Linked DNA regions of Celeribacter indicus. The protein of the gene in region 1 interacts with the protein of each later gene in a pairwise test. Links are inferred from orthologs where the notes say so. Each region holds a gene or a part of one and is shown in the gene's direction. Other genes may lie near its edges.

Evidence for each region.
Region 2: the proteins of ribD (region 1) and accC interact in binary tests that used the Escherichia coli proteins (3 or more experiments, as listed by UniProt). The link is inferred for Celeribacter indicus from one-to-one orthologs.

Annotation. Positions count from the first base shown.
Region 1 is NZ_CP004393.1:3,373,956-3,381,770, reverse strand. What follows is about bases 2,257-5,050. They hold ribD (bifunctional diaminohydroxyphosphoribosylaminopyrimidine deaminase/5-amino-6-(5-phosphoribosylamino)uracil reductase RibD), read left to right. Parts: upstream 2,257-2,989; coding sequence 2,990-4,111; downstream 4,112-5,050. Other genes in these bases: P73_RS16655 (capsular polysaccharide export protein, LipB/KpsS family), read right to left, coding at 4,079-5,050; nrdR (transcriptional regulator NrdR), read left to right, coding at 2,516-2,983; P73_RS16670 (secondary thiamine-phosphate synthase enzyme YjbQ), read left to right, coding at 2,257-2,382. Also shown: P73_RS16685 (SDR family oxidoreductase), read right to left, coding at 116-970; P73_RS16680 (winged helix-turn-helix transcriptional regulator), read left to right, coding at 1,098-1,490; P73_RS16675 (hypothetical protein), read left to right, coding at 1,592-1,855; more of P73_RS16670, read left to right, coding at 1,963-2,256; more of P73_RS16655, read right to left, coding at 5,051-5,848; P73_RS16650 (polysaccharide biosynthesis/export family protein), read right to left, coding at 5,845-6,978; P73_RS16645 (capsule biosynthesis protein), read right to left, coding at 7,248-7,815. UniProt on the Escherichia coli protein: Converts 2,5-diamino-6-(ribosylamino)-4(3h)-pyrimidinone 5'-phosphate into 5-amino-6-(ribosylamino)-2,4(1h,3h)-pyrimidinedione 5'-phosphate.
Region 2 is NZ_CP004393.1:3,067,624-3,075,623, forward strand. Bases 3,426-6,404 are described here. They hold accC (acetyl-CoA carboxylase biotin carboxylase subunit), read left to right. Parts: upstream 3,426-4,231; coding sequence 4,232-5,578; downstream 5,579-6,404. Other genes in these bases: P73_RS15265 (NAD(P)-dependent oxidoreductase), read right to left, coding at 3,426-3,451; accB (acetyl-CoA carboxylase biotin carboxyl carrier protein), read left to right, coding at 3,729-4,220; aat (leucyl/phenylalanyl-tRNA--protein transferase), read left to right, coding at 5,655-6,299; P73_RS15285 (DUF2155 domain-containing protein), read right to left, coding at 6,263-6,404. Also shown: P73_RS15255 (hypothetical protein), read left to right, coding at 84-695; NAD-dependent dihydropyrimidine dehydrogenase subunit PreA, read right to left, coding at 809-2,110; more of P73_RS15265, read right to left, coding at 2,114-3,425; more of P73_RS15285, read right to left, coding at 6,405-6,799; outer membrane lipid asymmetry maintenance protein MlaD, read right to left, coding at 6,796-7,263; P73_RS15295 (NADH:ubiquinone oxidoreductase subunit NDUFA12), read right to left, coding at 7,275-7,658; ATP-dependent Clp protease ATP-binding subunit ClpX, read right to left, coding at 7,851-8,000. UniProt on the Escherichia coli protein: This protein is a component of the acetyl coenzyme A carboxylase complex; first, biotin carboxylase catalyzes the carboxylation of the carrier protein and then the transcarboxylase transfers the carboxyl group to form malonyl-CoA.

The DNA of each region.
Region 1 (7,815 bases):
TCCTTCGCGGTATCTGGTCCCTGTCTGTCGGGGGAGCAACGCCCGCCGCGGCGGCCCGGTTCGCAGGATGCGGCGGGGCAGGGCACACAGTCGCGTGACCCGCCCCCGCGCGCGGTCAGGCCAGCGCCCGTTTCACCGTCTCCGCGATCGGTTCCGTCGGATGGCCGATGAGCGCCGAGAGGGTCCGGCTGTCGTCGAACAGCGCCCCCTGCGCCGCCTTCGCGTCGCTGTCCGCGAGCACGGCGGCGAAGCCCCCCGGCACCCCGGCCTCCACCAGCGCCTGCCGGAAGGTCTCTTCGGGCAGATCGGTATAGGCGACGGGCTTCCCCGCGGCGTCCGACAGGATCGCGGCATAGTCGGCGAGCGTGTAGGCCTCGTCCCCCGCGAGTTCGAGCACCTCTCCGTCATGGCCGCCCGCGAGCACGATGGCGGCGGCTTCGGCATAATCCTTGCGCGGCGCGGTGGCGAACCTGCCGGTTCCGGCGGCGCCGAAATGCTGGCCTGTCTCCAGATCCTGGGCGGCCGTCATGGTGATGTTGTCCGAATACCATCCGTTGCGCAGCAGAGTGAAGGCGATGCCGCTTTCGGCGAGCTTTGCCTCCGTGGCGAGATGTTCCTCGGCGAGCCGCATGCCGCCGGTGTCCGCATGGAGGATCGAGGTATAGGCGATGAAATCGACGCCGGCCGCGCGGGCCGCGTCGATGACATTGCCGTGCTGAGCGGCGCGCTGGCCCACCTCGGACGAGGAGATGAGCAGCAGGCGGTCGACGCCCTCCAGCGCGGTACGGAGCGCGGCGGGATCGTCGTAATCCGCGCGCCGGCTGGCGATGCCCTTCGCCGCGCAGGCCTCCGCGGCCGTATCGGAGCGCACGAGGGCGAGGATGTCCTGCGGGGCCACGAGCGTTGCGAGATGGTCGAGCACGAGCCGGCCCAGATGGCCGGAGGCGCCGGTGACGAGATAGGTGGTCATGGAAGCATTCCTTTCCGCTTCGGTGTCGCATATGATCGGTCTCATTTAGAGACCTTTTGGGCGGATCGAAAAGGAGGCACTTTTCGCGCCCCAGGTTACGTGCAGGGAACCGCCGGGGAGAGCCAGCATGCGTGACATACCGACCAGCCGCCTCGAGGAGTGGAAGGCGCGGGGATTCCATCCGGAGAACTGCCCGGTGCGGCAGGTGCTCGACCATGTGGCGGCGAAATGGACGGTGCTCGTCCTGCTCGAACTCGAACGCGGACCGCGCCGGTTCAACGTGCTGGGCCGGGCCCTGCCCGATATTTCCAAGCGGATGCTGACCCAGTCCCTGCGCGGGCTCGAGCGCGACGGCCTCGTCCGCCGCAGGGTCTTCGACACCAAGCCGCCGAGCGTGGAATATGCCCTGACGGATCTCGGGCGGGCGATGCTCGATCCGCTCGGCGCGCTCGTCGCCTGGGCCGAAGCCCGGATGCCGGAGATCGAAGCCGCGCGCCGCACGTTCGACGCGGCGGAGTGAAGAAGGCGCGCGCCACGGCGCGACAGTGAAACCATGGAATGAAACCATCTTGCGCGATCGGGTGTTATCTTCCTGTAGGACATGCTCAGGAGGGCCTGAAGATGCGATCGACGACCTTGACCTTTGGACTGCTCGGCGTGGCGGGACTGGCCGCCGCGGCCGCCGTCGCTTCGCCCTACGTTCCGCTCACCGAGGATCATCTTCACCCCGAACCGATCGTGATCGAAGTCCCGCAGGAGGATCTGTCGCGTTGCATCGCGACGCTCGAACAGGTGTTCATCGGCCCTGTCGTCGACGCGACGGTGCAAAGCGCCGCGCTCGATCCGGCGGAGCGGGGGCCGACCGTCACCTGTGTCGCGAAATGAGACCGGAAGGGTCCGGATCTTGACTTCGCCGCCGTCTGCAATGCCTATGCCGGGGTAGCGGTCTGCCGCGGCGCAGAGGGATTCATGACGCGGAAAGGAGCCTGAGGGTGAGCCACACGAGTTTCGACATCGACACCCATGGGCCGGGTCTCTACGAATTCACCGAACAGGTGGCGCGATGGGTCGCAGGCGAGGGGCCGATGGAGGCCTGCCTGACGCTGATGGTCCAGCACAGTTCTGCCTCGCTCCTCATCCAGGAAAACGCCGATCCCGAGGTGCGGACGGATCTCCAGGCGTTCTTTCACCGGCTGGTGCCGCCGTCCACCGATCCCGCGATGTCCTACCTCACCCACACCTACGAAGGGCCGGACGACATGCCGGGACATATCAAGGCGGCCTTGCTGCCGACGACCTTGTCCATTCCCGTCATCGGCGGCCGCATGACGCTCGGAACGTGGCAAGGACTTTACCTTTTCGAACACCGGGCGCGGCCGCACCGGCGCAGCGTCGTCGCCCTCCTGCGCTGAGAGGAGCGGCCACTACATCTAGGCTGGCAAATTTCATCTACCCAAATTCTGGGCGAGACCCTATAGTACCTGTGGATAAATGGGGCGCAGACCCCATGGGGGCAGAGGCAGAGAAGGATAGAGGGGCGCCAGAATGCGTTGTCCATTTTGCGGAAATGTTGATACCCAGGTGAAAGACAGCCGCCCGGCTGAGGATCACGTCGCGATCCGGCGGCGGCGTTTCTGTTCGGCTTGTGGCGGGCGCTTCACCACCTATGAGCGTGTGCAGCTGCGCGACCTCGTTGTCGTGAAGTCTAACGGCCGGCGCGAGGATTTCGACCGCGACAAGCTCGAACGCTCCATCCGCATCGCGGCGCAGAAAAGACCCATCGAACCGGAACGCCTCGACCAGATGATCTCCGGCATCGTGCGCCGCCTCGAGAGCATGGGCGAGACGGACATCCCCTCCAAGACCATCGGCGAGATCGTGATGGAAAGCCTCGCGCGGATCGACACGGTCGCCTATGTGCGCTTTGCCTCCGTCTACAAGAATTTCCAGGCCGCCGACGATTTCGACAAGTTCGTGAGCGAGCTGCGCCCCGACGCGAAGATCGAAGAGTAACCCGCGATGGACGACGACCGGGCGCATATGCGTCACGCGCTGGCGCTGGCGCGGCGCGGCCTCGGGCGCACCTGGCCCAACCCGGCGGTTGGCTGCGTCATCGTGCAGGACGGGCGGATCGTCGGGCGCGGCTGGACCCAGCCGGGCGGACGCCCCCATGCGGAGACGATGGCGCTGGCGCAGGCCGGCGCGGCCGCACGCGACGCCACCGCCTATGTCACGCTCGAACCCTGCGCGCATCACGGCAGGACGCCCCCCTGTGCGGATGCGCTGGTGGCGGCGGGCGTGGCGCGCGTGGTCGTGGCCCTCGGCGACCCGGATCCGCGCGTCGACGGGCAGGGCATCGCGCGGCTGCGCGCCGCCGGCATCGCCGTGGACACCGGGATCTGCGCCGCGGAGGCCCGCGAAGCGCAGGAGGGTTTCCTGCGCCGCGTGACGCAAGGGCGCCCGATGCTCACGCTGAAGCTCGCCCTGTCCTGGGACGGGCGCATCGCGACGGCGACGGGGGAGAGCCAGTGGATCACCGGCCCGGAGGCACGGCGGCGTGTGCATGCGATGCGCGCCGATCACGATGCCGTCCTCATCGGCGCGGGCACCGCGCGGGCGGATGATCCGGGCCTCACCGTGCGCGGCCTTGGCATCGCGCATCAGCCGGTGCGCGTGGTGATGTCGCGCCGCCTCGACCTGCCGCGCGACGGACAGCTCGCGCGCAGCGCGCGGGAGGTGCCGCTCTGGCTCCTGCACGGGCCCAGCGTGGCGGCGGACCTGCGGGAGGCGTGGCGCGATCTCGGCGCGGAGCTGATCGAGGCGCCGGTGATCTGCGGACAGCTCGACCCGGCCGCCAGCCTCGCGGCGCTCGGCGCGCGCGGGCTGACGCGGGTGTTCTGCGAGGGGGGCGGGACGCTTGCCGCGTCGCTCCTCGGGGCGGGGCTGGCCGACCGGGTGGCGCTGTTCACTGCCGGGCTCGCGATCGGCGCGGAAGGGATGCCGGGGCTCGGCGCGCTCGGGCTCGACCGGCTTGCGCAGGCGCCGCGCTACAGCCTTGCGCGGATCGAACGGCTCGGGCCGGATGTGCTCACCCTCTGGCGCTCCGCCTCATCCGGCGAGGCCGAGCCACCGCGCCCGTAGCTGCCTGAGCCGGGCGAGCAGGACCTGCGCCGCCCGGCTGCGCCCGTCCGGCGCCTCTGCCAAGTGTTCGATTGCCTCCTCGGGCGACAGAGGCGCGCCGCTGCGGGGATGGAAATAGCGCGGGTAGTCGATCAGCGTCGCATGGGCGAGCGCGGCGAGGCTCACCCGCCGGCTCCGCCGCGCCGGCACCGGGCCGAGATCGGTCGTCAGGCCCCAGCCGGCATAGAAGGGCGCGCCGGTGCAGGTGACGGGCCGTCCGCGCAGCAGCGCCTCGAACCCGATCAGTGAGGTCATCGTCCACAGCTCGTCGCAGGCCGCGATGAGGGCGAGCGGATCGGCATCCCGCGCCACCACATCGGCGATCCGCGCGGCATCGGGCAGGTGGCCGCGGCGCAATCCGGCCTCCACGTCCGGATGCGGCTTGTAGACGATCACAGCCCCCGGATGCGCCCGCCGCGCCGCGTCGAGAAGCGCGCGGTTGGTTGCCGGCGTCCCCGCGCCGAGCCGGATCGAGGCGTCGTCCTCCACCTGGCCCGCGACAAGGATCCGGTGGCCGGGGGGAAGCTCCGGCAGGCCGCGGCCGACATTGTATTTCGACAGGTCGAGCGCGGTGAGCCGCGACAGCAGGGCCTCGATCCGCCGCGCGGCGTGCTGTGGCAGGTCGGCGCGCGCGGCGATCAGCGCCTCGAGCCGGGAGGGCCGGGTCGGGTCGAAATAGATCCCGAGGTCGTCGAAGACGAGAGACACCGGCCGCACCAGCGCCGCGCCGAGCCCGCGCGAGCGCAGGAAGCCGTCCTCGATCCGCAGATCGGCCTCTGGCTGTGCGGCGCCCCAGGCGAGGTGGCGGCGTCCTGCCCCGCGGGCCCGTGCGATCCCCTCCGCGTCGTCGCGGAAGCTGAGCCCGCCCGCGCCGATATAGCGCCGCAGGAACCGGCGTTTCCACGGCAGGATCCCGGAGGCGACATATCCCGCCGCGTCCTCGCGCCGCGCCCGCGCCCGTGCCTCGAGCCGGGCGAGAAGGCTTTCGAGCGTGCAGGATCGCCCCCCTGCCTGCCAGTCCAGCGCCTCGAGCGCGACGGCGGCGAAGAGTTGCGCGCGGGTGAAGGCGGGCCGCGGCGCGGGTGGGGGAACCTCGTCCCCGGTCAGCCCGAGCCCGTGATACCACGGCATGCCGAAGACGCGGGGGCGGTGACCGGCGAGGATGGCATCGAACCCGTAGCCCGCGCCATGGGTATAGACCGCGGTGGCGCGTTCGAGCGCGGGATAGAGCGCGGTGCCCGGCGGCAGGCGGGTCAGGCGCGGATCGTCCTCGGTCCCGAAATAGCCGTCCGCACAGCCGAGGACCGCGACGCGGGCGTTCAGCGTCTCGGTCTGGGCGAAGACGAGCATTTCCCGCATTGCCTCCTCGGAGGGGGCGTCGGGGCGGCGGCGCGTTTCGTCGAGGACGAGCACATAGGGAAATTCGGGGAGCGGACTGCGGTGTTCCGCCGGATCCGGACCCTCCGCCTGGAGCGCCGCCCACCAGTCCATCGCGTCGCGGGCGCGGACGAGTTGCGCACTGTCGTCGAGCGGCCCGGCTGCGAGCACCTCGTGCAGCCCGCGGCGGGGCAGGGCACCGAGGTCCGGCTCGGCCATCGCGCGTTCGATCAGCAGCGGCGGCGCGGAGAAAAGCCGCCCCCGCGCGGTGGCGGGGACGGCGGATGTCGCGCGGCGCGCGGGGGCGCCGGCCGGCGTCATTGGCCGGCGAGACTGTTGATCTGGTTCGCGGAGCCGGCGGTTCCGGTGATCGCGCTGAGCGTTTTCTGCCACTGGACGAACGGTGCCTCGGTCACATAGACCGTGTCGCCGTCGCGGATGAGGAAATCGCGGGCGAGGAACAGCCCGTTCGGCTGGGTCAGGTCGAGCACGTAGACCACACGTTGCGGTCCGATGAGATCCGTGCGGCCGAGGACGATCCTCGCGATCTGCTCGGGCTCGTTGCGGAAGACGAAGACGCCCTTCGGATCCGCCGAATTGGTCTGGAGCCCGCCGACCTGCGCGATCGCCTCGAGTGCGGAAAGGTCGCGGGTCTTGAACGGGATCACGCTCTGCGCCCCGGTCGCCCCGAGTGCGGTGTAGGACCGCGGGTCGGCCTCGACCAGCACCCGGTCGCCGTCCCGCAACGGAATGTCGAATTTCGGATTGCTGTAGAGATCGTTGAACCAGATCGTGCCGATCCGTCCGCCGCGCATCACCTTGACCTGCGCGACCTCGGGCTCGACCGAGGGACCGCCGGCGGCGGCAAGCATCGCGGTGAGGCGCCGGGTCGGGCGTTCGATCGGATAGACGCCCTGGGCGCCGATCTTGCCGCTGACGGTGACGGTCGCGCCGTTCCCGGCGGCGCGGGTGACCATGACCTGCGGGTCGGGCGTCTGGGCGTCGAGCTTTTCGGTGATGATGCGGCGTATGGCCTCGGGGCTGTTGCCCGCCGCCTTGATCCGGCCGGCATAGGGCACGAAGATGAAGCCGTCCCCGTCGACCTGGACCTCGGAGAGGGCGGTCGCATTCGCGCCCTGGCCGGCCAGCAGGCCGTCGTCGACGTTTTCCCAGATCGTGAGCGACAGGACGTCGCCGGGGCTGATCGTGTCGGAGCCCACGAGGCCCGCGTTGAGGAAGGTGGAGGAGAAGCCGAGTTCGCTGTTGATCGCGGTTGCGGTGTTGACGCGGTCGTTGACCGAGATGACGAAGGCGTCGCCCTCGTTGAGGACCGAACCGGAGAAGACCTCGCGCTTGTTCGGACCGGAGCGGGGCAGGCCGCAGGCGGACAGGCTCGCCAGCACGGCCACGAGCGCGACGGCGCGGGTGGTACGCGATGTCAGAAATGCCACGGATTGCTCTCCTCTGCCCCGGTAGATTTTTTATTGGGTCTAATCAGAAGATTATCGGCACGCGAGTCAAAAATCCACGAAACTGTGAATGGCCGGCGCAGGGTGGCGGGCGGTGTTGCCGCAAGGACGCGCCGGGAGCAGGGGCTGTGGTCGCGGCCCGTTCGCCCGCAGGATATGGTGGGAGGGGAGGCGGAATTTCGCGGCTGTCCCGCCCGGATTTCGCCTCATTTCCTCCGGGTTTCGTCCGGCACGGGGCCGTCGGGGCCTCTTCATCGCCTGAGGCGCAGGGGCTGGCGCGGCTGGGCGGTGCCGTGCAGAAGTGCGGTGTCCGGCGCCTCCGGCGCGAGCATCAGGTCGACCACGACGCGCATGAGCTGCCGCCGCCCGCGTTTCGAATAGAACCCGCCGGGGATCTGCGAGCTTTCAAGAAGGAATTGCCGGTAGTCGCGATAGGCGCGCCGGTCCGGGCGGACCGGCCGGGAGAAGAATTCGTCGAGCGGCTGGTGGGACACGAATTCCGGCTTGTCGTAGACCGCGCGTCCGAAGACCTTGAGCGGGAGGCCGAGGGCGAGCACCTGCTGGCCCGCGGTGGAGTTGACGGTCACGGCCGAGCGCGCCATGTGCAGCAGCCGTTTCAGCTTTCCGCCGCGCACGTAATGCACCCGGTCGGGGACGCCGTGTTCGGCGGCGATGCGGCGCACCTCCTGGGTGAGGTTGCGCCGGTCGTTCTCGAGAGGATGCGCCTTGAACACGAGATGGTGGTGGGCGGGGGCGCCGCTTGCGAAACCCGCGATCACGTCGGCGATGAATTCGGGCATCGTCGTATAGGGCGAATGC
Region 2 (8,000 bases), 310 kb from region 1 along the record:
TTCGGCTGCGCTCACCCCCGCGACTCGCCTATCCTCGGATATGGGAAACAGGTGGGGGCTCCTTTTGCACAAGGAGCCAGGGCATGACGACTATCACGGGCGTGCCGGCCTTCGGAGGCGGCGGCTTCGCCTTCAGGCCATCGCCGGATCCGCCAAGGCCCGCCGTCCCTCCGATCGCGGAAACAGCGACCGACGGGGCGGCGACATTCACGAACGGAAACGGGTTTGCCGGACAGACGGGCGCCGCATTCACGCGGCACCACGGCGCCGGCGGGCATGGCGGCTCCGGCGACCCCTCTGGTGATCCGCAGGCCGGAAAGCGGGACGCAAGGACGGGCAGCATGGCGCCCGCTCGCGACCCCTTGCCCGATGATGTGATCGCCGGGCCGACGCCGGCCTTTCAGGCCTCCGTGCTCGAGGTCGAGCGCGATCTGCGCATGGCCATCGCCAGGCTCGAAGCAAAGCGCGCGAGGGAGGCCGACGAGGCCGCGATCGCCCCGGTGCCGCGACCGCAGCCGCATGGGGCGCCGGAGCACGTCCCCGCGGCGCCCCCTCCCGATGACACAGCAGGGACGGACCGGGCACAGACGGACCGGGAGGCCCTGCCCCAGGCGCGCCCGCGAGACATCCAGGAGACCACGCCGGACAACCATGCCGCGCTGGCAGACCCCCCGGACGAACGCGCCGCGGACTGACGGCGTTGGCGTAGGAACGGCGCGGATGCCCCCTCTCCCGCGTCGCGCGGCGCCCGCGCGGCGGGATCGGCGCCGGAGCCGGCCGACAGGCCGCCCCCCGGCGCACGTCCGGCTCATTCCGCCGAACAGGCCATCACGTTGTTCGGGTGGGTCGTCCAGTTGGCGTAATCTCCGACCTCGCGCCCGGTGCGCGCGTCCACCGCGCCGTGCGGCAGAGTCTTCATCGTGATACAGCCCTCCACCGGGCAGACATTGACGCAGAGGTTGCAGGCGACGCAATCCTCGTCCTTCACGGTGAAGCTGCGGTCCGGCGACATGGCAATGGCCTGATGCGACGTGTCCTCGCAGGCGATGTAGCAGCGGCCGCATTTGATGCAGTCGTCCTGACTGATCACCGCCTTCGTCACATGGTTGAGGTTGAGATACTGCCAGTCGGTGACGTTCGGCACCGCCTTGCGCGACAGGTCGGAGACCGAGGCGAATCCCTTCTCGTCCATATACTGGCCGAGACCCGAAATCATCTCCTGCACGACCTTGAAGCCATAGGTCATCGCCGCCGTGCACACCTGCACGTTGGAGGCGCCGAGGGCGAGGAATTCCGCCGCGTCACGCCAGGTTGTCACCCCGCCGATCCCCGAGATCGGCAGGCCCGCCGTCGCCGGGTTGCGCGCGATCTCCGCCACCATGTTGAGCGCAATGGGCTTGACCGCCGGGCCACAGAGGCCGCCATGCGTGCCCTTCCCGTCGATCGTCGGCTGCGGCGCGAAACTGTCGAGATCGACCGAGGTGATCGAATTCACCGTGTTGATCAGCGACACCGCATCCGCGCCGCCACGCAGCGCCGCCTCCGCCGGGCCGAGGATATTCGTGACATTGGGCGTCAGCTTGACGATCACCGGCAGGCCGGTTGCCGCCTTGCACCAGCGCGCGACCATCTCGATATATTCGGGCACCTGCCCGACCGCCGATCCCATCCCGCGCTCGGCCATGCCATGCGGGCAGCCGAAATTGAGCTCGAACCCGTCGCAGCCGGTTTCCGCGATGCGCGGCAGGATCTCCGTCCACGCCTCTTCCGTGCAGGGCACCATGACCGACGCGATCAGCGCGCGGTCGGGATAGTCCCGCTTGACCCGCGTCATCTCCTCGAGATTGACCTCGAGCGGACGGTCGGTGATCAGCTCGATATTGTTGAGCGCCAGGAGCCGCCGGTCGGCGCCGTGAACGGCGCCATAGCGCGGGCCGTTGACATTCACCACCGGCGGCCCCGCCTCCCCCAGCGTCTTCCACACGACGCCGCCCCATCCGGCCTCGAAGGCGCGGCGGACGTTATATTCCTTGTCGGTCGGCGGCGCGGAGGCGAGCCAGAAGGGGTTCGGGCTCTTGATCCCGCAAAAATCGCTCGTCAGATCGGCCATGGCTCAGCCCTCCATCAGCTTGGCGTGGATATCGTCGGCGGCATCGCGCCCCTCGGCGACCGCCGTCACGGTGAGGTCTTCGCCCCCGCTCGCGCAATCGCCCCCGGCCCAGACGCGTGCCACGGACGTGCGGCCCGTCGCGCTCACCGCGATCTTGCCGCCCTCGATCCTCAGGCCGTCCGGCGCGCCGGCGAGCGTCTGGCCGATGGCCTTGAACAGCTGGTCGGCCGGCAGGCGAAAGGTCTCGCCGGTGCTCACGAGCGCGCCGTTCTCCTCGACCGTGTATTCGCATTCGACCTCGGCGCAGGCCCCGTTGCCGATCACCCGCACCGGCCGGGCATTGTAGACGATGCGGACGCCCCTCGAGGCGGCGAGATCCTGTTCGTATTCGGAAGCCCCCATCCGCTCCCGGCCCCGCCGGTAGAGCATGGTGACGGTCCGCGCGCCCAGGAGCTTCGCCTGCACGGCGGCGTCTACCGCGGTCATGCCGCCGCCGATCACCACCACGTCGCGCCCCACCGGCAAGGTCGAAAGGTCGTTCGACTGGCGCAGATCCGCGATGAACTCCACCGCGTCGCGCACGTTCTCCTTTTCCTCGCCCTCGGCCCGGAGCGCATTCACCCCCGCGAGACCGATGGCAAGGAACACCGCGTCGAACTCCGCCTTCAGCCCCTCGAGCGTCAGCCCGGCGCCCAGGGCCCTGCCGGTTTCGACGGCGATCCCGCCGATCTGCATGAGCCAGTCGACCTCCTTCTGCGCGAAGCCCTCCGGCGCCTTGTAGGAGGCGATCCCGTATTCATTGAGCCCGCCGGGTTTCGGACGCGCGTCGAAGACGGTGACATCGTGGCCGCGCATCGCGAGACGGTGCGCCGCCGAAAGCCCCGCAGGCCCCGCGCCGACCACCGCCACCCGCTTGCCGGTCGGCGCCGCGCGCGAGAAGGGATGGGAATTCTTCGCCATCAGGCTGTCGGTCGCATAGCGTTGCAGCCGCCCGATCTCGACCGGCCGGCCCTCGGCGGTCTCGCGCACGCAGGCCTGTTCGCACAGCGTTTCCGTCGGGCAGACGCGGGCGCACATGCCGCCGAGGATGTTCTGATCGAAGATCGTCTTTGCCGCCGCCTCCGGCGTTCCGGTCAGGATCTGCCGGATGAAGAGCGGCACGTCGATCGAGGTCGGACAGGCAGTCATGCAGGGCGCGTCGTGGCAGAAATAGCAGCGGTCCGCCGCGACCTGCGCCTCATGGGCATCGAGCGGCGGGTGCAGGTCGGAAAAATGCGCGGCGTAGCTGTCCTTCGGCAGGCGCCCGGCGGCGAGGCCGGGCGTCATCGGAGAAATGGACATCGGGCTTGCTCCCTGTGGCTTGCTTCGTCGTGACCAGCGTGGCAGGGGCAGGAATTTTATCAAGCGGTAAAATATTGGCCGCGCACAAATCCTCCACGGAGCCCCGCTTTCGCCAAAGATTGATGCGTGCGCGCCCAAAACTTGCGCAGAGTTTCGGCGCGGCGGCGGGGGCGCAGGCCGGATATCGGGTTTTCACGCAACGTTACAAGGCTTATATACGGGACCAGACCCATGAAAAGCCCGCCACGAAGACGGGCGGCAGAAACCGAGTGACCCTATGACAAAACAGAACGACGCCGACGTGGCCTTCATCGAGGCTCTGGCCGCACTGCTCAATGCCAACGACCTGACCGAGCTCGAGGTGAAACGCGAATATGGCGAGAACGATCGCCTGAACGTGCGGGTGTCCAAGGTGAAAGAGGTCGTCCAGACAGTCGCCGCCGCGCCGGCCCCGGCGGCCCTTCCCGCGCCCGGCGCCGCACCCGCGGCGGCAGCGCCTGCCGCCCCCGCCGAGGCGGGTGACCCCGCGAACGATCCGAACGCCGTCTCCTCCCCGATGGTCGGGACCGCCTATCTCGCCGCGGAACCGGGCGCCGCCCCCTTCGTCAAGGTCGGTGACCAGGTCTCCGAGGGCCAGACGCTGCTGATCGTCGAGGCGATGAAGACGATGAATCACATCCCCGCTCCGAAATCCGGCACGGTCAGGCGCGTGCTCGTCGAGGACGGCACTCCGGTCGAATTCGGCGCGCCGCTGATGATCATCGAATAAGGGCGTCCCCGATGTTCGATAAGATCCTCATCGCCAACCGTGGCGAAATCGCCCTCCGGGTGATCCGCGCCTGCCGCGAGATGGGCATCGCTTCCGTGGCGGTCCATTCCACGGCGGATGCCGATGCGATGCATGTGCGTATGGCCGACGAGGCCGTGTGCATCGGGCCGAATTCCTCGGCCCAGTCCTATCTCTCCTTCCCCGCGATCATCGCCGCCTGCGAGATCACCGGGGCGCAGGCGATCCATCCGGGCTATGGCTTCCTGTCGGAAAACGCCGCCTTCGTGCAGATCGTCGAGGACCACGACCTGACCTTCATCGGCCCCTCGGCGGAACATATCCGCCAGATGGGCGACAAGATCACGGCAAAGGAAACCGCCGAACGGCTGGGGATCCCGGTCGTTCCCGGCTCGAAGGGCGGTGTCCCGGATGTGGACGCCGCGAAGAAGACGGCGGCGGAGATGGGCTATCCCGTCATCATCAAGGCCACCGCCGGCGGCGGCGGGCGCGGGATGAAGGTCGCGAAATCGGAGGCCGAGCTCGAGGTCGCCTTCCGCACCGCGCGTTCGGAGGCCAAGGCCGCCTTCGGCAATGACGAGGTCTACATGGAGAAATACCTCCAGAAGCCGCGTCACATCGAAGTGCAGGTCTTCGGCGACGGCCAGGGCGGCGGCATCCACCTGGGCGAACGCGACTGTTCGCTCCAGCGCCGCCACCAGAAGGTCTTTGAGGAAGCCCCCGGCCCCTCGATCAGCGCCGCGGAGCGCGCCGAGATCGGCGGCATCTGCGCCAGGGCCATCGCGGAAATGGGCTACAGGGGCGCCGGCACGATCGAATTCCTCTACGAGGACGGCAATTTCTATTTCATCGAGATGAACACCCGCCTTCAGGTGGAGCATCCGGTGACGGAGGCGATCTTCGGCCAGGATCTCGTGCGCGAGCAGATCCGCGTGGCGGCGGGAAACAGGCTGTCCTTCACCCAGGACGATCTCAGGATCGACGGCCATGCGATCGAAGTGCGGATCAATGCCGAACGCCTGCCCAATTTCGCGCCCTGCCCCGGCAAGGTCACGCAATATCACGCGCCCGGCGGCCTCGGCGTGCGCATGGACAGCGCGCTCTACACCGGCTATTCGATCCCGCCCTATTACGACAGCCTCATCGGCAAGCTGATCGTGCACGGCCGCGACCGGCCCGAAGCGCTCGCACGGCTGCGTCGCGCGCTCGGCGAGCTGATCGTGGACGGCGTGGACACGACGATTCCGCTGTTCCACGCACTCCTCGAAGAGCCCGATATCCAGGCCGGCAACTACAACATCCACTGGCTCGAGAAATGGCTCGAGACCAACCTGGGCTAAGCCCCTTGCATGATTGTGGAAAGGCCGTCCGCGAGGCGGCCTTTTCTTTTGATGAAAGAGCCGCCAGAGTCGGATCATGAACCATGTCGAGCTGACCCCGGAACTGATCCTTCAGGCCTATGCGAACGGCGTCTTTCCCATGGCCGAAAGCCGGGAGGATCCCGCGCTGTTCTGGGTCGACCCGCGGATGCGGGGGATCATCCCGCTCGACGGGTTCCACATCTCCCGCTCGCTGGCCCGCGTGATCCGTTCGGGGCGCTTCTCCGTCACCTTCGACCGCGATTTCGCCGGCGTCATGACCGGCTGCGCGGATCGCGAGGAAACCTGGATCAACGCCACGATCCTCGCGCTCTACACCCGGCTGTTCGAGATGGGGTTCGGCCATTCCTGCGAGGTCTGGCGCGACGGGCGGCTCGTCGGCGGGATCTATGGCCTCGCGCTCGGCACGGCGTTTTTCGGGGAAAGCATGTTCTCGCGGGAAACCGACGCGTCCAAGGTCGCACTCGCCTATACCGTCGCGCGGCTGCGGCGCACGGGCTTCACCCTCTTCGACACACAGTTTCTCACGCCCCACCTCGCCTCTCTCGGCGGCATCGAGATCCCCCGCGCCGACTATCGGGCATTGTTGCGAAAGGCCATGGAAAGGCGGGCGGATTTCTGCGCGCCGACCGGAGAGCTGACGCCTCAGGACGTGCTACAGGACAGCGGCCAGAGGTCGTAGCGCTGGTGATCCATCGCGTTCAGCGCCGGGCTCGACGCGATCATCCAGCCGGAGAAGACCGGATCCTCCGTCCCGTCGACCCGCACGGTCAGATAGGCATAGGCGTCGCCCGAGGGGTTGCCTTCGGGATAGCGGCAATCGCCGAGAAAGATCTCGATCCGGCCGAAGCGCACCATGTCCCCGACACCCGCGCCCAGATCCTCGACCCGCCCCGTCAGCTTGTCGAGCGCGCGCAGCGTCGCGCCCGAGGAGGAGGCGACGGTGTCGCGGAATTCGGTGGTGATGTCGTTGAGCTCGTCCTGGAACCCCTCGTCGGGCAGGCGCTGTAGCTCCTCGAGCGACAGCCCCTCGCCGAACCCGCCCTCCTCGTCCTCTTCGAGCGGGGTGATCTCGATATCGTCGATGCCGGTGTCGAGATCGTCGCTGAACCCCGGCTCCTGCGCCTGCGCGCCGCCGCAGGCGATGAATGCGGCCATCAGGACGATGCCGAGACGGCTCATTCCAGCTCGCTCCCGTCTTCGGAACTCCCGGTGACGAACTTGAGCAGCAGGTTGATCAGGCTCACCGATCCCTGCGTGTCGGCGATCACCTGTCCGTCCTCGAAATTGAACATCGAACCGCCGGGAAGAAGCTCGACGAAATTGCCGCCGAGCAGCCCCTCGGAGGAGATCAGCGCAGCCGTGTCGTCGGGCAGGAGGACATTGCCGTCGAGCGTGAGCTGCGCCTCGGCGCGAAAGGTCTCCCGGTCGAGACCGAGCCCGGTGACGGTGCCGACCTTCACCCCCGCAAGCCGCACGTCGGTGCCGGTGGAGATCCCCTCGGCGGAGCGGAAGGAGGCGGTCAGCCGATAGCTGTCCTGCGGACCGGTGGCAAAGCCGGTGAGCTGCCCGGCATAGACCAGGAAGCCGATGGCAAGCGCGACGACGCCGGCGCCCACCGCGATTTCTGTGGGATTCTCGGACATGACGAACGGCCTTATTCGGGCTGCCAGGCTTCGTAATCCTGACGCACGATCGGTTTGGGACGACGGATGGAACCGGCGGGAGCATAGGCGGCGGGGGTGCCGGTCAGGTTCTCCACATGCGGCATTTCCCATTCCTTATGCGCCAGCGCCTCGTGGCCGGGATGGTTCGCGAAGGTGTGATGCAGCCAGCCGTGCCATTCCGGGGAGACCCGCGACGCCTCGATATCGCCGTTATAGACGACCCAGCGGCGGGTGTCGGCCTCGTTGCGGTAGAAGCGGTTGCCCTGGGCGTCCTCGCCCACCTTGATCCCGTGGCGCCAGGTGAAAAGCTGTGTCCCGATGGTTCCGTCCTTCCACCAGACGAGCGCGCGCAAGAGAGTGTTCACGATACCCATGGATCCGTCACCTTTCGAAGTTCGCTTGGGCAATCTATGGACCATCGACGCAGCAAGGTCCAGAGGGGAGCGCGCCGCGCGGTGCGGCTTTTCGCGGAGCGTGGCCCCACCATGGCAAGGCCCCGCCGGATCTCTCCCGCGGGGCCCCTGTCTGTCTATCTGTCTGTCTGTCCGTCCGCCGGACGGGCCGGGTCAGGAGGCGTTCGCCTCCTTCGCCTCGCCGTCGGAATAGATCATCAGCGGCTTGGCGGGGGAGACCACCGCCTCCTCGTTCACCACCACTTCGGTCACGTCGTCCATGCCCGGAAGCTCGAACATCGTGTCGAGCAGAATGTCCTCGAG